Regions from separate parts of the Sphingomonas sp. P2_B6 genome, predicted to be linked through region 1. Evidence: riboswitches for the same ligand, from Rfam matches in the RefSeq annotation. Region 1 holds a riboswitch; the other holds the start of a gene.
What was found. Region 1 has a riboswitch for glycine ahead of AC1DX5_RS12170 (L-serine ammonia-lyase). Riboswitches for the same ligand answer to the same signal wherever they lie in the genome.

Region 1 (11,959 bases):
GAGGGACGGCCGGAGACGCAGGTTCGACGTATGGAGGGAACCACTAGGGCTGCCGGCCAGTTAAGCAGGACAGGGGCCGGGATGGCCGGGTTGTGCCTGAACCACACGCAACCCGCCCGATAGGCGCCGCAGGGCAGGTATTTTATTCATTCGCGCCGGGGGACAGGCTGTTTTGCGTTCAAGCTCAAGCTTAGTCCTGTTGGCTAGCCTGTATGCCGTTACGCAGCCTGTATCCGCACAGCGCCGCCCCGATCCGGTCGAGCAGGCGCGCAAGGACCAGCAGGATCAGGCGGCCAAGACCGACACCGCCGCGCCCGCCGGCAGCGATCCGATCATCCCGGACTCGCAGTTCCAGCAAGCCTTGCCGCCGATCGACGGGGAGCTGAACCAGCCGCTGGCGCCGATCGAGAGCATCGATGCAATGCCGGCCGCGCCCGCCACCCAGCCGACGGCGCCGAGCCCCGCCGCGCCGCAGACCGTCGCCGCGCCCACCGCCGAGGATCCGGCGCTCACCCAGCCCCTGCCCCCGCTCGCCGGCTTCGACGTCGAGCCGCCGCCCGCGACGACGCAGACCGAGATTGCCGACACCCCGCCCGAGCTGCGCTACTCCGTAAAGGTCGAGGGGCTCGACGCGGTCAATCTCGAAGGCCCGTTCCGCGCGCTCTCGGCGCTCGACAAGGGCGACGGCAAGGGCGCCAATGGCGCGGTGATTGCCGCACGGGCGAAGGAGGATGAGGGGCTCGCCCAGCGCCTGCTCCGCTCCGAGGGCTATTATGACGGCGTGGCCTCCTCGCTGGTCGAGCCGGTGCAGAACCAGCCCGGGCGAGTCACCGCGACGATCAGCGCCGCGCCCGGCACGCGCTACACGCTCGGCTCGATCGTCATCGAAGGGCCGGAGACGGTGCCGCCGGGTCTGGTGCGCAGCGCGCTCGCCCTGCGCACCGGCGATCCGATCGTCGCGAGCGCGATCGAGGCCGCCGAAGGCGGCGTCGCGCTGCAATTGCCGCAACAGGGCTATCCCTTCGTCAAGGTCGGGCAGCGCGACATCGAACTGGACGATGCGAGTCATCTCGGCGCCTATACGCTGCCGGTCGAGACTGGGCCGCGCTCCTCGTTCGGCACCTATTCGACGACGGGCAAGCTCGCCTTCGACGCGAAGCACGTCGGCATCCTCGCGCGCTTCAAGCCCGGCCAGCTCTATGACGACCGGAAGGTCAACGACTTGCGCGAGGCACTGGTCGCGACCGGCCTGTTCGACAGCGTCGCGGTCGAGCCGCGCCAGACTGGCCGGACGGCGGCCGACGGCACCGAAGTGGTCGACCTGCTCGTCACCCAGAATGCCGGCAAGCCCCGCCGCCTGGCCGCGACCGCAGGTTATTCGACGGGCGAAGGCATCAAGCTCGAGGCGAGTTGGACTCATCGCAACCTGTTCCGCCCGGAAGGATCGCTGACCTTCACCGGCACCGCGGGCACGCAGGAGCAGGGCGTGGCCGCGACCTTCCGCCGCGCCAATGCCGGGCGGCGCGACAAGACGGTGCTGCTTGGCATCACGGCCGATCGGCAGGATTTCGACGCGTACAAGGCGCTGACGATCGGCATCAACGGCAAGATCTCGCTCGATTCCACCCCGATCTGGCAGAAGCGCTGGACCTGGGCCTATGGCTTCGAACTGCTGGGGTCGCGCGAAGACACGTTCCAGCCGGCCAGCGGCACGCGCGCCTATCAGAATTACGGTATTTTCGGCCTGAACGGGCAACTCGCGTTCGACAGCACGAACAGCCTGCTCGATCCGACCAAGGGTTTCCGCGCGATGGTCCGCATCAGCCCGGAGACGTCGCAGACCGAAGGCAGCAACTACCGGTACGTCCGCGCGCAGGTGGACGGCAGCACCTATTACCCGGTCTCGGACAGCCTGGTGGTGGCCGGGCGCGTGCGGGTCGCCTCGATCGCCGGCGCACCGCGCGATGCGATCGCGCCGTCGCGGCGGCTTTATGCGGGTGGCGGCGGATCGGTGCGCGGCTTCGGCTATCAACAGCTGGGCCCGCGCGACACCAATAACGATCCGGTCGGCGGACGCAGTCTGGTCGAGGGCGCGATCGAAGCGCGGTACCGCTTCGGCGACTACGGCATCGTGCCGTTCTTCGATGTGGGCCAGGCCTATGCCTCGACTCAACCAAAGTTCAGCGACCTGCGCTACGGCGTCGGCATCGGCGCGCGCTACTACACCAATTTCGGGCCCGTGCGGTTCGACGTCGCGACGCCGCTGGGCCGGCGCAAGGGTGAAGCGAAGGTCGCGATCTATATCTCGATCGGGCAGGCCTTCTGATGGCCGAAACCGAGGTCGAAACCGTGGTGCCGCGCCGCCGCTTGCCGGTCGGGCGGATCGCCAAATGGGTGGCGATCGCCGTCGCGGCTCTGCTCGCGCTCGCCGTGCTGGCGGTGTTCGCGCTCAATACCGATCCGGGCCGGCGATTCCTCGCTGGCAAGCTGACCGGCTATGAGACGGCGTCCGGCATCAAGGTCGAATTCGGCCGGCTGGAGGGTTCGCTCTACGGCAAGCTGACCATCCGCGACCTGAAGATCAGCGATCCCAAGGGCGTGTTCGCCACCGCGCCGCGAGTCGATCTCGACTGGCGGCCCTTCGCCTTCATCCGCAACCATGCCGATATTCGGTCCGCCAGTGCGCCGCTGATCACCCTTGCCCGCCTGCCCGAACTGAAAGTGGTGCCGAGCGACCCCAACGCGCCTACCCTGCCCGATATCGACATCGATATCGGCAGACTGAAGGTCGACCGCCTGGTGCTCGGCGCGCCCGTCACCGGAACGCGGCGTCTGATGACGCTCGATGCCGTCGCGCATATCGCCGATGGCCGCGCGCAGATCACCGGCAATGCAGCCGCGCTGGACGGCGGCGACCGGCTCGCGCTGGTGCTCGATGCGGTGCCGGACAAGGATCGGCTGATCGTCGATGCGCGGCTCAACGCGCCGGCGGGCGGGATCGTCGCGGGCATGGCGCGCCTCAAACAGCCGCTCGTCGCGCGGATCGACGGGCGGGGAAGCTGGTCGTCCTGGCAGGGCAAGGCGCAGGCGCTGCTCGGCGGCCAGCCGCTGGCCGCGCTCGATCTCACGGCACGCAACGGCACCTTCACCGCGCGCGGGCCGCTTCATCCCGGGCTGATCCTGGCCGGGCCGGTCGAGCGGCTGACCGCGCCGGCACTGCTGGTCGACCTGACCACGACCCTGGCGCAGCGGCGGGCGAACACGAAGCTGTCGGTCAAGTCCGACGGGCTGGCGGTCACGGCGAACGGCATGATCGATCTGGCGCAGAGCCGCTTCGAGGGATTGCAGGTCGAGGCGAGCCTGCTCACCCCCGGATCGATCGCGCCGAACCTCAACGGCCGTGACGTGCGCGCGTCGCTGCGGCTCGACGGCGCCTTTGTCCGGCCGCTGGTCGACTACAAGATCAGCGCGGCGGCGATCGGCTTCGACAAGACCGTGGTGCAGGGCCTCTACGCCGAAGGCCGCAGCCGGGTCGATGCCGACCGCATCATCGTGCCCGTCACCGGCCGGATCGCGCGCGTCACCGGGCTGAACGCGGCGGCCGGCGGCTTGCTGACCAAGGTGACGATCAACGGCGCGTTCGCGATCTCCGGCGATACGATCCTGTCGGACAATCTGCGCATCCGTTCGCCCCAGATCGATGCCACCGCGATCGTCGTCGCCGACCTGTCGACCGGCATCTACCGCGCCGGGCTGAAAGGGCGGATCAACGATTACCGGATCGACGGCGTCGGCATCATCAACCTGACGACCGACATGAACCTGGTCACTGTCCCGTCCGGCGGCTTCGGGCTGAAGGGAAGGTTCGGCGTCACCACGGTGAAGCTCGACAATGCCGGCGTTCAGAACTTCCTGGGCGGACGCGCGGTGATCGTCGGCAATCTCAGCTTCGATCCCAAGGGCGTGTTCCGGGTCCAGAACCTACGGGTCGCGGCGCCGAGCTTCCGCCTCACCGGCGGCCAGGGCAGTTATGTGCCCGACGGCCGCATCGCCTTCACCGCGCAGGGCCATTCGACTCAATATGGCCCGCTGGCGGTCGCCATATCGGGCACCGCCGAGCGCCCGCTGATCAAGCTGCGGGCGAGCCGGCCCAATGTCGGCGTGCAGCTCAGCGATGTCGTGGCGACGATCCGCGGAACCGGGACCGGCTATGCCGTGGTCGCGACCGGCGGCTCGCCTTATGGGCCGTTCAACGCGGACGTGCTGATCCGCACCGGTGGCGGGCCGCTGACCATCGACATCCACCGCGCGCGCTTCGCCGGGGTCGGTTTCGCGGGCACCGTCCGCCAGGCGCCCGCCGGGCCGTTCATCGGGAAGCTCACCGCCAATGGGTCGGGCATCACCGGCACCGTCACTTTGTCGGCGGTCGGCAAGATCCAGCGCGCGCAGGTCTCGGCCCGGGCCAATGGCGCGCATATCCCCGGCCAAGCCAAGCTGGTGATCGAGCGTGCGATCGTCGAGGCGACGATCACCCTCTACGCCAGGGCGCCGGAGATCCTCGCCGATGTCCAGCTCGCCGGCGTGCGCCAGGGCAGTTTCTTCCTCCAGGCGGCGCGCGCCAAGGTGAATTACCAGGGCGGGCGCGGCACCGCGCAGATCGTCGCCAATGGCCAGAGCGGCGCGAGCTTCCGCATCGCCGCCAACGCCCAGCTCTCGCCCGACCTGTACCGGGTCGCGGCGCAGGGCCAGGTAGGCACTGTGCCCTTCCACCTCGCCCAGCCGGCGATAATCCGGAACGAGCACGGCATCTATGTGCTCGCGCCGGTCGCGATCATCGTGCCGCAGGGGCAGGTGCGGGTGGCCGGTCGCTATGGCAAGACGCTCGAGCTGCAATCGCGCTTCGACAATTTCGATCTCGCGATCCTCAACACCTTTGCCGCCGGCGCGGGCATCGGCGGCCGGGCGACCGGCAGCCTGGACTATGTCCAGGCCGGATCGGGCGTGCCCCGCGCCGACCTGCGCGTCGACATCCGTAGCTTCACCCGCTCCGGCGCGGCGGTCGTGTCCACCCCGGTCGACATCTCGGCGCTCGGCACGCTCCGCCCCGAAGGCGGCGCGCTCGCCGCGCTGATCAAGCGCGGCGGTGCGACGATCGGGCGGGCGCAGGTGCGGTTGCAGCCGGTCGGCGGCGGCGACTGGATGACCGCGCTGATGGATGCCCCGCTCGGCGGCGGCATCCGCTATAACGGTCCGGCCGATGTGCTGTGGAGCCTGTCAGGCCTGGCGAACCAGACGCTCACCGGACAGATCGGCATTGCCGCCGATTTCTCCGGGCGGATTTCCAGCCCGCAGCTGACCGGGCTGATCCGTGCCAATGCGCTGGCCTATGATAACGAGACCTATGGCACCCGCATCAGCGCGATCAAGCTGACCGGGCGCTTCACCAACGACCGGTTCGAGATCAGCGAGTTCACCGGCCGGGCCGGCAAAGGCACCGTCTCAGCACGCGGCAACGTCGGGTTCGGCTCGGATGCGGGCTTCCCGATCGATGTCCGGGTGACCTTGAGCAATGCGCAGCTCGCACGCAGCGACGCGCTGGGCGCGACGGTCTCGGGCGAGATCGCCGTCACCAACAGCAAGGCGAATGGCGGGCTGATCTCCGGCACCCTGAACCTGCCCGAAGTGCGGTACGAGATCATCCGCCAGGGCGCGGCCGAAGTCGCCGAACTGCAGGGCGTGCGCCGCAAGGGCACCAGCCGCGCCCAGGCCGCGCGCGATGCGGCCGAAGCTGCGGCAGGCGTGCCCAGCCTGTTCAAGCTCGACCTGCGCATCCGTGCCGACAATCGGCTGTTCGTCAGCGGCATGGGGCTGGAAAGCGAATGGAGCGCCGACCTGCGGGTAGGCGGCACCTCGGCCACGCCGGAGGTGATCGGCAATGTCGACCTGGTCCGCGGCACCTATAATTTCGCGGGCAAGCGTTTCGATCTCGACCAGGACAGCATCATCCGCTTCGAAGGCGGCCCGGTGACGAACCCGAGCTTGTCGATGCGGGCGACGGCGACGCTCTCCGGCACCGCGATCACCATCAATATCGGTGGCCGGGCGCAGAACCCGCAAATCACCTTCACTTCCTCGCCCAGCCTGCCGCAGGACGAACTGCTCTCGCGCATCCTGTTCGGCAACTCGATCACTGAGCTGTCGCCGATGCAGGCGATCCAGCTCGCCTCCGCGCTCAATTCGCTGCGCGGCTCGGGCGGCGGGCTGAATCCGCTGGGCAAGCTGCGCTCCGCCTCTGGCATCGATCGATTGCGCGTGCTGGGCGCGGACGAGGCGACCGGGCGCGGAACCTCCGTCGCCGCGGGCAAATATATCTCCAACGACATCTATGTGGAGATCGTCACCGACACGCGCGGCTTCACCGCGACGCAGATCGAGATCGCCTTGTCCAAGGCGCTGAGCATCCTGAGCCAGACCGGCGGATCGAACGGGACCGCGATCAACCTGCGCTATTCGAGGGATTATTGACGAGCGGCTCGAGGTGTAGAGCCGAAACCCATACCGCCTTCCGTTCGTCCTGAGTAGCCATTGAGCTTGTCGAATGGCGTATCGAAGAACAGGCGTCATGCGCTCCAACTGTCCTGCGATACGGGTCTTCGACTTCGCTCAGCCCCTACTCAGGACGAACGGTTTGATCCTTGCACCTATTGATCCAACTGCCTGTCAGCACTCCACCACGTTGACGGCGAGACCGCCCAGGCTGGTTTCCTTGTATTTGGAACGCATGTCCTCGCCGGTCTGGCGCATCGTCTCAATCGCCTGGTCGAGGCTGACGATGTGCGTGCCGTCCCCGTCGAGCGCGAGATAGGCGGCGTTGATCGCCTTCACCGCGCCCATCGCGTTGCGCTCGATGCAGGGCACCTGGACCAGCCCGCCGATCGGATCGCAGGTGAGGCCGAGATTATGCTCGATGCCGATCTCCGCGGCATTCTCGATCTGGGCGTTGGTGGCGCCGAGCACCGCCGCGAGGCCGGCGGCGGCCATCGAGCAAGCCACGCCGACCTCGCCCTGGCAGCCCATCTCCGCCGCCGAGATGGAGGCGCGGGTCTTGTAGAGCATGCCGATCGCCGCCGCGGTCGAGAGGAAGATGCGAATGCCCTCGCGCGTCGCCGGGCCCTCGAACGTCTCGTAATAGCGGATCACCGCGGGGATGATGCCCGCGGCCCCATTGGTCGGCGCGGTGACCACGCGACCGCCGGCCGCATTCTCCTCGTTCACGGCCAGCGCCCAGAGACTAACCCATTGGATGGTATGCGACGGAGCGCCGCGTTCCGAGCGGGAGATCAGTGCTTCGTGCAGCCCCTTGGCGCGGCGACGCACGTTGAGGCCGCCCGGCAATATGCCACCCTTCACCATGCCGCGATCGATGCAGGCGCGCATCGCATCGGCGACGCCGTCGAGCAGCGCGTCGGTCTCGGCCGCGGTGCGCCAGGCAGTGTCGTTGCGGCGAACCAGCTCGCTGATCGAGATATGCTCTGCCTCGGCCGCCAGCAGCAGCTCGTCACCCGACGTGAAGGGATGGCGCACCGCGACATTGCCAAGCTCCGGCCGCTCCCCGCCGCGCCGGATCGTGCCGCCGCCGACCGAATAATAGCGCAGCGTCTGCGACGTTCCGTCGGGGAACCAGGCAGTCAGATCGAGAGCATTGGGATGTTCCGGCTCGAAGCGTTCGGGATGGAAATCGATCCCGCCCTTGCCGTCCAGCGCCACCGGATAGCCGCCCTCTCCGCCTCCTCGCCCGAGCGGCAGCGCATTGTCCGCGCGGAACCCGGCGACCAGCGCCGCCGCCGTTTCCGGATCGACCGTTTCCGGCTCCCAGCCGGCCAGGCCGAGCAGGACCGCGACGTCGGTGCCGTGGCCGATGCCGGTCAGCGCAAGCGAACCATAGAGGCTGCAGCCGACCCTGGTCGCGCGCTCCGGCAACGCCAGGATGGTCCGCGCGAAATCCGCCGCCGCGCGCATCGGCCCGACCGTGTGCGAGCTGGAGGGGCCGATGCCGATGGTGAACATCTCGGCGATGCTGATCGGGCGAAAGCGCGGGTCCGGAAAAGTCGAGGTCGCGAGAGGTGAGGTCACCGAGGCATGCTCCTGTCAGGCGCTGTGCGCGCCGTTGCATGCCCCCTCTGTCCCTTTGCCTGAGATCGCTATCCCGTCGGCGGGTGCCGTGGCACCACTCTCCAGAGTGTCTGTGTCGCGCGGTCCTTTTGCCTGAGAGTTTCCGGGGCGGTTGCTCCTTCGGCGCCGGCCAAAGCCGATCTCTCCCGTGCGACGACCGATAGGTGAGCGAGTGCCCGCGCCAAGTCAATCGCCACGCTGGTCAGGATGCCCAGGCAGCGCGGGATTCCGTGGCGGGCGCTTCCCATCCGTCGACCAGGGACTGGATGAGCGCCCGGTCGTCCGGCGTCGCCGGGTTGTAGACGATCAGGCTGAGGTCCGGCCGGCCGTCCACCGCGAAGGCGGAATATTCCAGGGCGATCAGGCCGACCTGGGGATGGCGCAGATGCTTGGTCCCGTCGCCATAGGTCCGCACTTCATTGTCCTGCCACATCGAGGCGAATTCCGGGCTCGACCGGCAGAGTTCCTCGACCAGCGGCGCGACCTCGGCATCGGCGCCAGCGCGTGCGGCGTCGATCCGGAAGGAACTCACGACGAAACGGGCGACCGATTCCCATTGCGGCTGCGCCGCGCGGACGCGATCGTCGCAGAAGATCAGGCGCAGGATATTGCGCTGGCCGGGCGGGATCGAACCATAATTGGTGAGCACGACCGCCGCGGCGCGGTTCCAGGCGACGACGTCCCAGGTCGCGGTGCGCACGATGGCGGGACTGCAGGTCAGCACGTCGAGCAGCCGCTGCAAGCGCGGCGTAATCGAATCGCTACCACGATACTGGGCCGCGGGCGGGCGACCGAGACCGAGCAGGAACAGATGCTCGCGCTCGACCTCGGTCAGGGTCAATGCCGTCGCGATGCGGTCGAGCACTTCGGCCGAAGCTTTTCCGCCGCGCCCCTGTTCGAGCCAGGTGTACCAGGTCGGGCTGATATTGGCGCGCTGCGCCACTTCCTCGCGGCGCAACCCCGCGGTCCGCCGCCGCCCGGCGAACCCGAACGAGGCGGGATCGAGCCTGGTGCGCCGGTTCCGGAGATAGGTGCCGAGCATATTGTCGTCGGACATCGTGGCGCATCCAGTTAGTGTTTATACCAGGATAATGTCACTACTTTACCTGCATAAGAGCGATCACGACAATAGACGGGTCGAAATGCTGGAGATGAGCAGATGCGCGTATTTGTAACGGGTGCCACCGGCTGGGTCGGGTCGGCGGTGGTCGAGGAACTGGTTAGTGCCGGCCATCAGGTGACGGGACTGGCCCGGTCCGCGGAAAAGGCAGCGACGCTCGCCGCGGCCGGCGCCGAAATCGTGTCCGGGACGCTCGACGACCTCGATATTCTGCGCGGCGGCGCGGCGGCGGCGGACGGCGTGATCCACACCGCGTTCAACCATGATTTCTCCCGGTTTGCCGAGAATGCGCGGCAGGACCAGCTGGCGATCGAGACATTGGGCAGCGCGCTGATGGGGTCGGACCGGCCGTTGCTCGTCACCTCGGGCTTTGCGTTGCTCGCGCCGGGCCGGGTCGCGACCGAGGCGGATCTGCCCGCGTCGCACCCCTCCTACCCGCGCCGGTCCGAGGCCGCCGCGATAGCTCTGGCGGCGCGCGGCGTGCGGGCCGCCTCCATCCGGCTGGCGCCGTCGGTGCACGGCACTGGCGACCACGGCTTCATCCCGTTCCTGATCGGCCTGGCCCGCGAGAAAGGCGTGTCCGCCTATATCGGCGACGGGGCGAACCGTTGGCCTGGGGTACACCGGCTCGACGCCGCGCGCCTCTACCGGCTGGCGCTCGAACAGGGCGCCACCGAGGCCGCCTATCACGCGACCGGCGACGAAGGAGTCGCGTTCAGGGACATCGCCGCGGTGATCGGGCGGCGGCTCGGCGTGCCGGTCGAATCGCGTACACCGGAGCATTTCGGCTGGTTCGCCGATTTCGCCGGGGCCGATATTCCGGCATCGAGCGCGCGCACGCGGTCATTGCTCGGCTGGGAGCCGACCGGCCCGGATCTGCTGAGCGATATCGACCAGCCCGGCTATTATGCTGCCTGATCCGGCATCGTCAGCTTGAACGCCTGACAGGCCTCGGCGAATTCGGGGAGCGCTTCGCACCGCGCGGCGTGCTCCCCCAGGGCGACCCAGCCATCCATGACGAACTGATCGGCCAGCGCCTCGCTGACGAAGCGGTGCATCGTGCCGAGCAGGACGTCGGCATGGCTCATCGTCTCGCCGAGCAGCCATGGGTCCTTCGCCGCCGCGCGCTCGCGTTCGAGCAGGTCGAGCGTGTCGATCACCTGGGCACGGCAGCGTTCGACCCACATCTTGTGCCCGTCGCGAAAGGCACGCTCATAGACCAGGCTGACCGCCTTTTCCGCGACGCCGGCGGCGAAGGCGCAGGTACGGAGCAAGGCACGGCGATCGTCGCCGCGGCGGGTGAGGAAGGCGCGTTCGGGGCCGACCATCTCGTCGAGCGCATCGACGATCGCGCCGCTGTCGGTCAGCGCGACGCCGTCCTCATAGACCAGGGTCGGCACGCGCCGCAGCGGGTTGTAGCGCGCGATCTCCTCGACATCGCCGAACGCCGACAGCGGCGCGTGGCGATAGGGCAGATCATAGAGCTTCAACGTCACCGCGACGCGGCGGACGAAGGGCGAATCATATTGTCCGATCAGCAACATGGTCCGCCCTTCCCGTCCTTTTACCAGACCTTCACGCGCGCACTGGGTTCCAGATACAGCTTCTGGCCCGGCTGCACGTCGAATGCCTTGTACCACGCATCGAGGTTGCGAATGGTCTGCGCACGGAAACGGCCCGGCGAATGGCCGTCGGTCGCGACCTGCTGACGCGTGGACTTCTCGCGAGTCTTCTCGCGCCAGCTCTGGGCGAAGGCGAGCATGAAGCGCTGATCGCCGGTCAGCCCGTCGATCACCGGCGCTTCCTTGCCGCCGAGCGAGGCACGGTACGCCTCGTACGCCGCGGTCAGGCCAGCAACGTCGGCGATATTCTCGCCCAGCGTCTGTTCGCCGCTGAGGTGAAGGCCTGGCAGCGCCTCATAGGCGTCATACTGCTTGGCAAGCGCCGCGCTCTGCTCCTTGAAATGCGCGAAGTCGGCCGGGGTCCACCAGTTGCGCAGTTTGCCGCTCGAATCGAACTCGGCGCCGGTGTTGTCGAAGCTGTGGCTGATCTCGTGCCCGATGACCGCGCCGATCGAACCATAGTTCGCAGCCGCGTCCGCCTTGGGATCGTAGAACGGCGCCTCAAGGATCGCCGCCGGGAAGTTGAGCGCATTCTGCAGCGGCAGATTGACCGCGTTGACCGTCTGCGGCGTCATCCACCATTCGCCCTTGTCCGGCGCCTTGCCGATCTTGCCGAGCTGATGCCGGTATTCCGCGAGGCGCGCACGCTGCAGATTGCCGAGCGGATCGTCCGCCTTGATCTCCAGCGACCCGTAATTGCGCCAGCTCTCGGGATAGCCGACGCCGACGCGCATCGTCTCGATCTTCTTGCGCGCTTCGGCCTTGGTCGCAGGCGCCATCCAGGTCAGATTCTCGACGCGCTTGTCGAAGGCGGCGAGGATGTTCTTCACCATGTTCTGGATGTCGGTCTTGGACGAGGCCGGGAAGAATTTCGCGACATAGATCTGGCCGACCGCGTCGCCCAGGCTGTTGTTCACGGCGGCGATCGCCCGCTTGTCACGCGGCCGCGCCTGCTGCGTGCCGCTCAGCGTCTTGCCATAGAAGTCGAACGAGGCGTCGTCGAAGGCCTTGGGCAGCACCGGCGTGACGGTGTTGATGTGGTGGA
Region 2 (11,959 bases), on a different contig from region 1:
TCTCGGCATGGCGATCCTCTATGCCGGGCTCGCCATCCTGTTCGACAGTTTCACCGCGCTCCTGCTGTTGCCGGTCGCGATCCTGCTGATCCGCACCCAGGTCATCGCGCGCGAGGAACGCTATCTGCTCGACAAGTTCGGCGCCGATTATGACGCCTACAAGCAGGACGTCCCGCGCTGGTTCTAGACCTTCGCCGCCCGCGCCTCATCGAGCAGCCGCGTCGCGCGCAGATACATCTCGACGCGCTGCACGGCGAACAGGCCCAGCGCGAGCACGACGAGCATATCCGTCAGCATCGCAACATTCAGGTGCAACGCACTGCTCCCCGCCCTCGCAGCGGCACGCAACCCCACGATCCCGAACAGAAAGGCGATGCCGGCCAGCGAGGCCTTCTGGTTGAGCTGGTGAGTCTCGGGATCGACGGTGATCCGCATCGTCTTGCCGCGCTGCCAGCCGAGCGCGGCGCCGACCGCCAGCGCGACCGCGCACAGCCCCCATCCCACCGGCGTCGGCGGAAACTGGACCAGCATGCCGATGCACACCACCAGATAGATGGCCGGGAAGATCCATAGCCGCTCGATCCGGAGCGGCCGAAGCTGGCTGAGCCGCCGGGCGCGAAAGGCGAAGACCAGAACGAAGATCGCGATCGGGATAGCATAGTGCATCCAGCCTTGCGGCTGCCCGGCATGAACCTGCATCCCGTCCCCCGTTCCTACTGCCTCCCACGATGCCCCGTCACTGTGACGGGTTCGTGACCACCCTTATTCAGCCGCTTGCGCGAGCTCCTGGTCCTTCCACACCAGCACCGGTTTGCGCGCGGCCAGCGTTTCGTCGAGCCGGCTACGCGGCGCGAAATGCGGCGCGGATTTCAGCGCGACATCGCCCGCCTTGGCCCGCTCCGCCACTGACCGCAGCGCGCCGATGAACTGGTCGAGCGCCGCCTTGCTCTCGGTCTCGGTCGGCTCGACCAGCATCGCGCCGTGCACCACCAGCGGGAAATACATCGTCATCGGATGATAGCCCTCGTCGATCAGCCCCTTGGCGACGTCGATCGTCGAGAAACCCTCGGCCAGGTTCGAATCCGAGAACAGGGCCTCATGCATGCACGGCCCCGACGCCCCGAACGGTGCATCGAGCGTGCCGTCGAGCGAGCGCAGGATATAGTTCGCGTTGAGCACCGCATCCTCCGCCACCTGCCGCAGGCCGTCCGCGCCGTGGCTGAGGATATAGGTCAGCGCCCGGGTGAACATGCCCATCTGGCCCTGAAAGGCGACCATCCGGCCGAAGCTGCCAGCATGATGCTCCTCGGCGGTCTCTTCCTCGACGAGACGGAAGCCGTCCGCCGTCTTCTCGACGAAGGGCAGCGGCGCATAGGGCGCCAGCGCTTCCGAGAACACCACCGGCCCCGAACCCGGCCCGCCGCCGCCATGCGGCGTTGAGAAGGTCTTGTGCAGGTTGATGTGCATCGCATCGATGCCGAGATCGCCCGGCCGCACACGCCCGACGATCGCGTTGAAGTTCGCGCCGTCGCAATAGACCAGCCCGCCCGCCGCGTGGACCGCGTCGGAGATCTTGCGCATGTCCCGCTCGAACAGCCCGCAGGTATTGGGGTTGGTGATCATCACGCCCGCCACGTCCGGCCCAAGCCGTGCGGTCAGCGCCGCCAGATCGACCCGGCCTTCGCTGGTCGCGGGGATGTCCTCGACCGAATAGCCGGCAAAGGCCGCGGTCGCCGGGTTGGTGCCATGCGCGCTCTCCGGCACCAGGATCACCTTGCGGTGCCCCTCGCCGCGCGCTTCGAGCGCGGCGCGGATCGCGAGAATACCGCACAGCTCGCCATGTGCGCCCGCCTTGGGGCTCATCGCGACGGAATGCATGCCGGTCAGCGTCACCAGCCAGTGCGCGAGCTGGTGGATCACCTCGAGCGCGCCCTGCACCGTATCGACCGGCGCGAGCGGGTGGATATCGGCGAAACCGGGCAGCCGCGCCATCTTCTCGTTGAGCCGCGGGTTGTGCTTCATCGTGCACGAACCGAGCGGGAACAGGCCGAGGTCGATCGCGTAATTCTGCCGCGACAGGCGCGTGTAGTGGCGCACCGCTTCGGGCTCGGACAGGCCCGGAAGGCCAATCGGCGCCGACCGACTCAGGTTGCCAAGCCGCGAGGCGACCTTGGCCGGGGCCGCAACTTCCACACCCGTGGTCCCGGTCGAGCCGATCTCGAAGATCAGCGCCTCTTCGAGCATCAGCGCCTTGTTGCCGGTGAAGGTCGGGGCGGTTGCGGAACCGGCCTCGGGGCGCTCGGGGCGCCAGCCGCTTGCGTTGATCGTCATGCCTGGGCTCCCCGCACAAACCCGTTCGGGCTGAGCTTGTCGAAGCCCTGCCCTTCTTTTGAACGGTTGAAAGAAAAGAACAGCCCCCTTCGACTGCCTGCACAAGGCAGGCGCTCAGGACAGGCTTCGACAAGCTCAGGGCGAACGGAAGGAGGAGTGGTCATGCCAGCACCTCCTGGAGCGCGGAGGCAAGTGTCTCGACATCCTCCATGGTGGTCGTCTCGGTCACCGCGACGACCAGGCCGTTCGCCAGATCGCTCTCGCCCGGATAGAGCCGCCCGAGCGATACGCCGGCCAGGATGCCGCGATCGGCCAGCGTCCGCACCACGGGCCGCGCCTCGACCGGCAGCTTCAGGGTGAATTCGTTGAAGAAGGTCTCGTTGACCAGTTCGACGCCCGGTATTTGCACGAGCCGCTCCGCTGCGGCGACCGCACCGGCGTGGTTGGTCTCGGCCAGCGCGCGCAGTCCGGCCTCGCCGAGCAGGGTCATGTGGATCGAGAAGGCCAGCGCGCAGAGACCGGAATTGGTGCAGATGTTCGACGTCGCCTTTTCGCGGCGGATATGCTGCTCGCGCGTCGACAGCGTCAGCACGAAACCGCGACGCCCGTCCGCGTCCTGCGTCTCCCCGCAGAGCCGGCCCGGCATCTGGCGGACATATTTCTCCTTGCAGCCGAACAGCCCGACATAAGGCCCGCCGAACTGAAGCCCGACGCCGATCGACTGGCCTTCGCCCACGACGATGTCGGCATCCATCTCGCCCGGCGACTTGATCGCGCCCAGCGCCACCGGCTCGGTGACCACGGCGATCAGCAGCGCCTTCTTCGCATGGCACGCAGCGGCCAGTTCCGACAGGTCGGCGATGCGACCGAGGATATCGGGATACTGGACGACGACGCACGAGGTGTCGTTGTCGATCGCCGCGATCAGGTCGGCGATGTCGGTCCCGGCCGACAGCGAGGGCGTGCCGGTTTCGAGCACGTCACCGGTGAACTTCGCCATGGTCTTCGCGACGGAAACATAATGCGGGTGAAGCCCGGTCGACAGGATCGCCTTGGCCCGCTTGGTCACCCGCCGCGCCATGCCGATCGCTTCCCAGCAGGCGGTCGAGCCATCGTACATCGACGCGTTCGCCACATCGGTGCCGAGCAGCCGCGCGACCTGGGTCTGGAACTCGAACAGCATCTGCAGCGTGCCCTGCGCGATCTCGGGCTGATACGGCGTATAGGCCGTCAGATATTCGCCGCGCTGGATCAGATGGTCGACGCTCGCCGGCACATGATGCTTGTACGCACCGCAGCCAAGGAAGAAGGGCGCGTCGCCCGCCGCCAGATTCTTGCGCGCCAGCGCCGACATATGGCGTTCGACCGCCAGCTCGCTGGCATGGCCCGGAAGGCCGTGGATCGGACCATCGAGTTGGGCAATGGCGGGCACGTCGACGAACAGATCGTCGATCGACCTGGCGCCGATCGTGGCGAGCATCGCCTGACGATCATTGTCGGTAAGGGGCAAATACCGCATTCAAGCAATCTCCCCCCTCCCGCCTGCGGGAGGGGTCGGGGGTGGGCGCCCGGCCAATTCCGGGCGGAGCGTTGGAGGAAAGCGCGAGCCCACCCCCAACCCCTCCCGCAAGCGGGAGGGGAGTACGTCACATCAAAGCTTCGCGACGAAAGCGGCGTAGGCCGCCTCATCCATCAGGCCCTTGAGTTCTTCCGGATCGCTGAGCGTCAGTTTGAAGAACCAGCCCTCGGCCTCGGGATCTTCGTTGACGAGCCCGGGATTGTCGCCGAGCGCGGCATTGCCTTCAAGCACGGTGCCGGAGACCGGCGAATAGACGTCCGATGCGGCCTTGACCGATTCGACCACCGCGGCCTCGTCGCCCTTCGCCAGTTCCTTGCCCTCCGCCGGCACGTCGACGAACACGATGTCGCCGAGCTGGCCTTGCGCGTACTCGCTGATGCCGACCGTGCCGATGTCGCCGTCGACATCGACCCATTCATGATCTTCGGTGAAGTAACGGCTCATCTTACTTGCCTCCTGCTCGGACATAGCGGTGTGGAATCAGCGGCATCGCGGTGACGGTCGCCTGGTGGACCTTGCCGCGCTGCGTAATCTGGATGACGGTGCCGATCGCCGCCATCGCGGCGGGCACATAGGCCATGGCGATCGGCGCACCGAAGCTCGGGGCGAAACCGCCGCTGGTGACCTTGCCGACCTCGGAACCCTCCGCATCGACCACCGCCGCGCCCTCGCGCACTGGCTGGCGGCCTTCGACGACCAGGCCGACGCGCTTGACCGCCGCGCCCTGCTCGCGCTCGAGCAGGATACGCTCGGCGCCCATGAAATTGCCTTCCTCGCGACGGCGCTTGGACAAAGCGAAGCCGAGATCGGCCATCACCGGCGTGGTCTTGGGATCGAGATCATGCCCGTAGAGCGGCAAGCCGGCCTCGAGCCGCAGCGAATCGCGCGCGCCGAGCCCGATCGGCTTCACTTCGGCCTCGGCGGTCAGCGCATCGGCGAGTGCCTCGGCAGCCTCGGCCGGCACCGAAATCTCGAACCCGTCCTCACCGGTATAGCCCGAGCGGCTGATCCACAGCGGCGTGCCGTTCCACTCGAACGCACCCGCGGTCATGAACACCAACGCCTCGACGCCCGGCACCAGCCGCGACAGCACGTCAACCGCCTTGGGGCCCTGGAGCGCGAGCAGCGCCTGCTCGTCCATGATGTTGATCGTGATGTCCTCGGGCAGGTGATCGAGGAGATAGGAGATGTCGTCATATTTGGTCGCGCCGTTGACGACCATGTAGATGCCGTCCTCGCGGCGCGTGACCATCAGATCATCGAGAATGCCGCCATTCTCCGCGAGCAGCAGCGAATAGCGCATCTTCGTAGGGGCAAGCCCCTTGATGTCGCCCGGCAGCAGCGCTTCGAGCGCGGCATCGGCGCCGTCGCCGGTAAAGAGCAGCTGGCCCATATGGCTGACGTCGAACAAACCGGCGGAGTCGCGCGTCCACAGATGCTCGGCCATGATGCCTTCATACTGGACGGGCATGTGATAGCCGGCGAATTCGACCATCCGGCCGTCCCGCGCACGGTGCCACGCATCGAGCGGCAGCGTCTGGATCTCGATTTCGGGGCCTTCGTTGTCACTCAATGCCGGTCTCCGTCACAAGGTGTCACGGCGTTACGCAGCGCATCTTACGCCGCGTTTCGCCGCCCCCTCTGTCACGGGAACCTGAGAGCTTTGACCACCCGCTTGCGCAGGATGGCTTACCCCTTCGGTGGGCCGGGCAAACATCGCCTCGGCCGCTTTCCAGAGTGTCGATAGCCCGCGCGGTCCGGTGTGCCTGAGAGATTCCGGGGCGGTTGCTCCTTCGGCGCCCTGGATCAGGGATTCCATGCCAAGCCATTGCTTTGACAAGGGTCCCACGTCCGGGGTCTCTCCCGCGCGTGCCTATGGAAGTTGCCCTCCATCGACATGCCCGGTGTGACGCGGTGCAGCATGCGAGTCAATCGGCCTTGGTAACGCTTTTAGCTAAGCCATCAATTTGAGGGCACGGTGCCGCCATCCGTCATACAGCAGTTCCATACCCGCAAGGTCACGAAGCGCCGCCGGGTCGTGACGATGGTCCCCGGCGATGAGCAGACCGAAGACGCGGCGGACTGTCCACCCTGGCAAGGGGCGCTCGACCATCGCCAGGGCCTCGCCCGGCTCGGCGGCGCCTTCCTCGATCACGCGGTAATACCATCCGCTGCGCCGTTCCTTGACCATCAGTGCCGGGAGAGCCGGCCAGCGCAGCCGTTCAGCCTGCTTCCAGCAGGGTTGCCGGCCCTGGCTGATCTCGATCAGCGCGCGGCCCAGGCGGAACCGGTCGCCGATGCAGACCTGATCTTCGGTCAGCCCGAGCGTCGCGATATTCTCGCCAAAGGCCCCCGGCGCCGCGAGCACCGGATCGTCCACCCTGTCCTCGCTCCAGCGCGCATAATGATCATGGGGATAATGATGCAGCGCCTTGTCCGGTCCGCCATGAACGGTCGGATCGGCCTGCTCGTCGCCTTCCAGCCCAAGAAAGCCGATCTTCACCGGCCCGGTGACGGGAGACTTGGCGATGGCGCTGTTTTCACCCCGCCCGAGGTACCGGGCCTTACCCGTCAGCAGGGCAAAGGCCCGGACCTCGGTCACCGGGTGGCGTTGTACTTGAGCTGATCGTCGGTCAGCTGAAAGCCGACCAGCGCCTCGAAGGTAGCGCGCAGCACGGCCTGGCGAATCTCCGGACGAGTCAGCGGGTCGACCGCGGCGTCGCTGCCGCCCGCCTTGCGCTTTTCGGTCAGCTTCTTGCGGACATCTTCAGAAAGGCTGGCCGCCGCGCGGGAGATGGTGCTGCTCGCCTGGCCGCTGGCCGTCGCACGGTCCTGCCCGGCATTGAAATGCACGGAGACATGGCCGACGCGCTTGGCGATAACGGCGGTGCCGCCCCGCACGACGGTGATGAAATAGGGCAGACTCACGTCGCGCGCCGTATCGGTGCGCGCCCGGCGCGCCTGGATATCGAAGGTGACGGTGGTGACGATGTCGTCAGTCGCATCGGCGCAGGTGGAGCGGACATTGGTCATCACCGCCGCAACGTCGATCGCGGTCGCCGCGGTACTGGCCGGCGGATCGAACAGGGTGATATCGCCGGTCGCCGCGGGAACGCCGACGGTCGGACAGGCCGAACGGATCGCCGTGATGCCACCCGTTTCGTCAATGTCTCCGGTGGTGGAGCAGCCGCCGGCCAGCAGCATCAGGATGGCGGGAACGGCAATTTTCCGGGCTGTCACGGGCACACGCACCTTATCACATGGGAACACATAGGAAGGGGCCTCGCGCTCGCGCGCACCGGCCCCGGAACGACGCGCACCATAGGAACCGGCTTTCGCGCACGCAAGCAATCGCGTAGAGCCCATCGTGATGACCGATCTCCAGAAACCGCCACTCGAACTGCTCATTGCCGCGCCGCGCGGCTTTTGCGCTGGCGTCGACCGCGCGATCCAGATCGTCGAGCTGGCGATCGAGAAATATGGTGCGCCGGTCTATGTCCGGCACGAGATCGTCCACAACAAGTTCGTCGTCGATGCGCTGCGCGAGAAAGGCGCGATCTTCGTCGAGGAGCTTGACGAAGTGCCGGATGGCGTGCCGGTGGTCTTTTCCGCGCACGGCGTGCCCAAGGCAGTGCCGACCAAGGCAGCGCAGCGCGGCCTCTCCTATCTCGACGCCACTTGCCCGCTCGTCTCCAAGGTGCATCGCCAGGCCGAACGGCTGGTCGCCGCCGGCCGCCACATCGTCTTCATCGGTCATGAGGGCCATCCCGAGGTGATCGGGACCTTCGGCCAGGTCCCCGAAGGATCGATGTCGCTGGTAGAAACCGTCGCCGATGTCGAGACGATGACGCCGTCCGACCCCGCCAATCTCGCTTTCCTCACTCAGACGACGCTGTCGGTCGACGATACCGCCGCCATCGTCGAGGCGCTGCAGCGCCGCTTTCCCGCGATCCAGGCACCGCGTGGCGAGGACATTTGCTACGCCACGTCGAACCGTCAGGCCGCGGTCAAGAAGATCGCCGGCGCTTGCGACGCGATGCTGGTGATCGGCGCGCCCAATTCCTCCAATTCGGTCCGGCTGGTCGAGGTCGCGGTACGCGAGGGCACGCCGGCCCTGCTCGTGCAGCGCGCCAGCGATCTGAATTTCGACTTCCTCGAAGGCGTCCGGACACTCGGCATCACCGCCGGAGCCTCGGCCCCCGAAGTATTGGTCCGCGAACTCGTCGACCGGCTGTCGGAGCGGTTCGAGGTCAGCGAGTTCGAGGTCGAGACCACGCGCGAGACGATTTCCTTCAAACTGCCCCGCGGCCTCGAAGTCGCGGCCTGACTTCATGGCGGTATATACTCAGGTTTCAGCGGAGGCGCTGGGCGCCTTCCTGTCGCGTTTCGACCATGGCGAACTCGTCTCCGCCAAGGGGATCGCCGAGGGCGTGGAGAACAGCAATTACCTGGTCGATACGACCGCCGGCCGCTTCATCCTGACGCTCTACGAAAAGCGTGTGCATCTGGACGATCTGCCCTTCTTCTTTTCGATGATCGATCATCTCGGGAAACACGACCTGCCGGTGCCGCGCGCCCTGCCCGACCGCGACGGCACCGTGATCCATCAGCTCGAAGGCCGGCCCGCCTGCCTGATCGAGTTCCTGACCGGCGTCTCGGTCTCGCATCCCACCATCCCACAGGCCTTTGCCGCCGGCACCGCGATGGGCCGGATGCACGAGGCACTGGCCGATTTCCCCCTGACGCGCACCAATTCGATGGGCGTCGATACCTGGCGGCCATTATTCGAACGCTGTGGCCGCGACCTGGATGGCATCGCGCCGGGGCTGTACGACGATGTCGGTTTCGCGCTCGACGCGGTTCTCGCCGCCTGGCCCACCCACCTTCCGGTCGGCGCGATCCATGCGGACCTGTTCCCCGACAATGTCCTGATGCGCGGCGATGCCGTGACCGGGCTGATCGACTTCTATTTCGCCTGCACCGACATCCGCGCCTATGACCTTGCGGTCATGCACACTGCCTGGTCGTTCGACGCGACCGGAAGCAACGCCAATTGGGCGGTCGGGCGCGCGCTGATCGACGGCTACACGCAGTCGATCGATCTCACGCCCCAAGAACGGGCAGCCCTGATCCATCTCGCCAAGGGCGCCTGTATCCGTTTCCTTTTGTCGCGCGCCTGGGACTGGCTCAACACGCCGGCTGATGCGCTGGTCACGCGGAAGGATCCGCTCGCCTATCTCCGCCGCCTCAGGGCCTATGAGACACAGGGCGCGGGGCAATTCGCATGACGACGGAACTCACCAAAGTCGAAATCGCCACCGACGGCGCGTGCAAGGGCAATCCGGGGCCGGGCGGCTGGGGCGCGGTGATCCGTGCCGGCACGCGCGAGCGCGACATTTCGGGAGGCGAAAAGCTGACCACCAACAATCGGATGGAGCTCAGGGCAGCGATCGAGGGCCTGAACGCGCTCACGCGCCCGTGCCATGTCGTCCTCTCGACCGACAGCCGCTATGTCATGGACGGCCTGACCAAATGGATCAAAGGCTGGCAGAAGAATGGCTGGAAGACCGCTGCCAAACAGCCGGTCAAGAATGCCGACCTCTGGCAGGCGCTGCTGGCCGCCGCCAAGCCGCACCGCATCGAATGGCTCTGGGTGAAGGGCCATGCCGGGCACCCCGACAATGAACGCGCCGACAAGCTGGCCAGCGACGCCGCGATGGCGGCGGGGCGAGGCTAGCGCCTCCTGGTGTCACCCCGGACTTGTTCCGGGGCCGATCGCCGCAAATCTGGACGATGAGGAGTAGCGTCGCATTCGCCAGCGCTCCGCTTGATTCAACACAACGCCTGAATCTGCCATCCATGGGCGATGACCGCGCATGCTCCCGTCTCCAATGCAGCCCTTCGATTACATCGGCGCGCCAATTCCCTGATCAAGCCCAACCAATTCCCTGTTCCGCGCCGGAATTTCCCTGTTCTGCGGAAACAGGGAAACGATCTTCAACACTCTGTTTTTGCACTTATATTTCGCAGACAGCCTGCCCAAAACAGGCCCGAAAACAAAAAATTCCCTGTTCCGTGGCCGGAACAGGGAATTTCGGTGGTCCCATCGTCGATCCATCGGCTGCCGATCGCAGCACGCGATTGGCAGGAAAGACTCAACCCTCTTCGATCGGCGCGCCCGGTCCATTCTTCAGCACCGACTCGATCGCGTTCTTCGCGCCGGCCTTGCTCGAATAGCCCTCGGTCCAGAAGATGATTTCGCTGTTGTACTTGAACTTGGCGACATACTCGCCGGCCTTGTTCTGCTCGATCACGAACTTATGCGCCATGTCTTCTCTCCCTGGCTGATTGACGCAGGTTAGGCTTGGTTGCCCCGTTATACCAGTGCGGCGAATCGGTCCGGCGCATATCGGGCCGGATCGATCGCAGCGACCGCCGGGTCCGCCGGCCGCCCGAGCAGCAGCGCGGCCGCCAGCATCGCGCCGGCGGGCGCGGTCTGGATGCCGAACCCGCCCTGTCCGGCGCACCAGAAAAAGCCGGGAAGCCGCGGATCGAACCCGTAAACGGGCAGCCGGTCCGGTGCGAAACTCCTGAGGCCGGCCCAGCGCCGCTCGACCGCGGTCACGCGCCAGTCGACCACCTGCTCGAACCGGTCGATCGCGATCGCCACATCGATTTCCTCGGGCTGGACGTCGCACGGCGCGACTCGGGTCTCGTCATGCGGGCTGAGCCACAGGCGCCCGCCCGCCTCCGGCTTGAAATAGAAATTGCCCGAGATGTCGGCAACATGCGGCAGCCCGGCGGGCGCGGCAGGATGGGTCCGCAATTGAGTCATGGTGCGGCGATAGGGCTGGATCCCGACCGGCATCGCGCCCGCGATCCGCGCCAGCTCGTCCGCCCATGCGCCGGCGGCATTGACCAGGATCGCCGCGGCGACGTCTCCCGCGGGGGTGGTGAGCCGCCACTGCCCGCCAGCGCGTCCGGCGGTTTGAAGCGGTGCGTTCAGGATCATCTCCGCACCGGCGCGGCGGGCACGGGCGATATAGTCGGCATGAAGAGCGGCGACGTCGATATAGGCACTGCTCGCCTCCATCACGCCGAGCGTCCAGTCGTCGCGCAACCCGGGAACGAGGGTCGCCGGGTCGACGCGATCGAGCGCGACGATCCCCTCGAACTCGGCGAGAAAGGTATCGATCGCCGCCGCGTCCCTGGCCCGGCCGATATGGAGCGACCCCAACGGCGCCAGGAAACCGCCCGCCTCCAGCACTGGGCCCGAGGCAGTGGTAAGCGGCTGCACGCCCGGGCCGCCATAGCTTTCCGACCAGAAGGCAGCCGAGCGGCCGGTGGCGTGATAGCCCGGCGCATGCTCGCCCTCGATCAGCAGGACCGACGCATGGGGCGCCGCCGCCGCTGCAAGGCTCGCCCCGGCGATCCCGGCCCCGACGATCGCGATATCGTACCGCTTCACGATTCCGTCCCCGCGAGCGTCAGCGCTGTACGCGCGCGGCGAGGAAGAGGTCGATCGTGCTGATCGCGCGATTGCGCACCCCGTCTGCCTCGCGCAGGATTTCGTGCGCCGATTCCAGCCCGAACCGCTCGACCTGCACATCGGGCAATCGCTCGGCGACCTGCAGTGCGGCCTTGGCGCTGACCAGCTTGTCCGCCTCGGCGACGAGCATCAGCACCGGCACCCTCATCGTCGCGAGTCGCGGATCGTCGCGCAGGCGCCGGGTCGACTCGAACGCCTTCAACACCCAGCGCCAGCTCGGCGGACCAAGCACGAGCTCGGGCTTGCTCGCTTGCCAATATAGTTCGTCCTCATAACGGGCGGGGTCGTGAGTCAGCAGCGCCTGGCGCGTGGCGGTGGTCGCCGGACGCTCATTGACCTTCCAGGCGGCGCGCGCCGGATTGCCGACTCGGTTCAGAACCCTGGCGAGCCGCTCGCCCATCCCGGCGCCGAGCGGACTGTGCAGACCGAGCATTGGCGCGACCAGCACCGCCGCGGCGGGCCGCGCGACACCCTCGGTCAGCGCACGCAACACCAGGTGC

Region 2: it holds a riboswitch for glycine, as region 1 does, so the genes downstream of both, gcvT (glycine cleavage system aminomethyltransferase GcvT) here and AC1DX5_RS12170 (L-serine ammonia-lyase) in region 1, are expected to answer to the same signal.

What each region holds. Positions count from the first base shown of each region.
Region 1 is NZ_JBFUDK010000007.1:120,719-132,677, forward strand. Features, by position in the region: gene AC1DX5_RS12160 (autotransporter assembly complex protein TamA) at 200-2,326, shown strand; gene AC1DX5_RS12165 (translocation/assembly module TamB domain-containing protein) at 2,326-6,525, shown strand; gene AC1DX5_RS12170 (L-serine ammonia-lyase) at 6,721-8,133, opposite strand; glycine riboswitch at 8,177-8,242, opposite strand; glycine riboswitch at 8,244-8,331, opposite strand; gene AC1DX5_RS12175 (helix-turn-helix transcriptional regulator) at 8,375-9,229, opposite strand; gene AC1DX5_RS12180 (SDR family oxidoreductase) at 9,332-10,210, shown strand; gene AC1DX5_RS12185 (glutathione S-transferase family protein) at 10,198-10,836, opposite strand; gene AC1DX5_RS12190 (M13 family metallopeptidase) at 10,857-11,959, opposite strand, start outside.
Region 2 is NZ_JBFUDK010000004.1:222,327-234,285, forward strand. Features, by position in the region: gene AC1DX5_RS07720 (methyltransferase family protein) at 1-187, shown strand, start outside; gene AC1DX5_RS07725 (CcdC protein domain-containing protein) at 184-699, opposite strand; gene gcvPB (aminomethyl-transferring glycine dehydrogenase subunit GcvPB) at 763-2,331, opposite strand; gene gcvPA (aminomethyl-transferring glycine dehydrogenase subunit GcvPA) at 2,492-3,850, opposite strand; gene gcvH (glycine cleavage system protein GcvH) at 3,983-4,354, opposite strand; gene gcvT (glycine cleavage system aminomethyltransferase GcvT) at 4,356-5,483, opposite strand; glycine riboswitch at 5,654-5,786, opposite strand; gene AC1DX5_RS07750 (MOSC domain-containing protein) at 5,865-6,512, opposite strand; gene AC1DX5_RS07755 (hypothetical protein) at 6,509-7,114, opposite strand; gene ispH (4-hydroxy-3-methylbut-2-enyl diphosphate reductase) at 7,281-8,237, shown strand; gene thrB (homoserine kinase) at 8,242-9,198, shown strand; gene rnhA (ribonuclease HI) at 9,195-9,647, shown strand; gene AC1DX5_RS07775 (YegP family protein) at 10,066-10,239, opposite strand; gene AC1DX5_RS07780 (NAD(P)/FAD-dependent oxidoreductase) at 10,287-11,378, opposite strand; gene AC1DX5_RS07785 (alpha/beta fold hydrolase) at 11,398-11,959, opposite strand, start outside.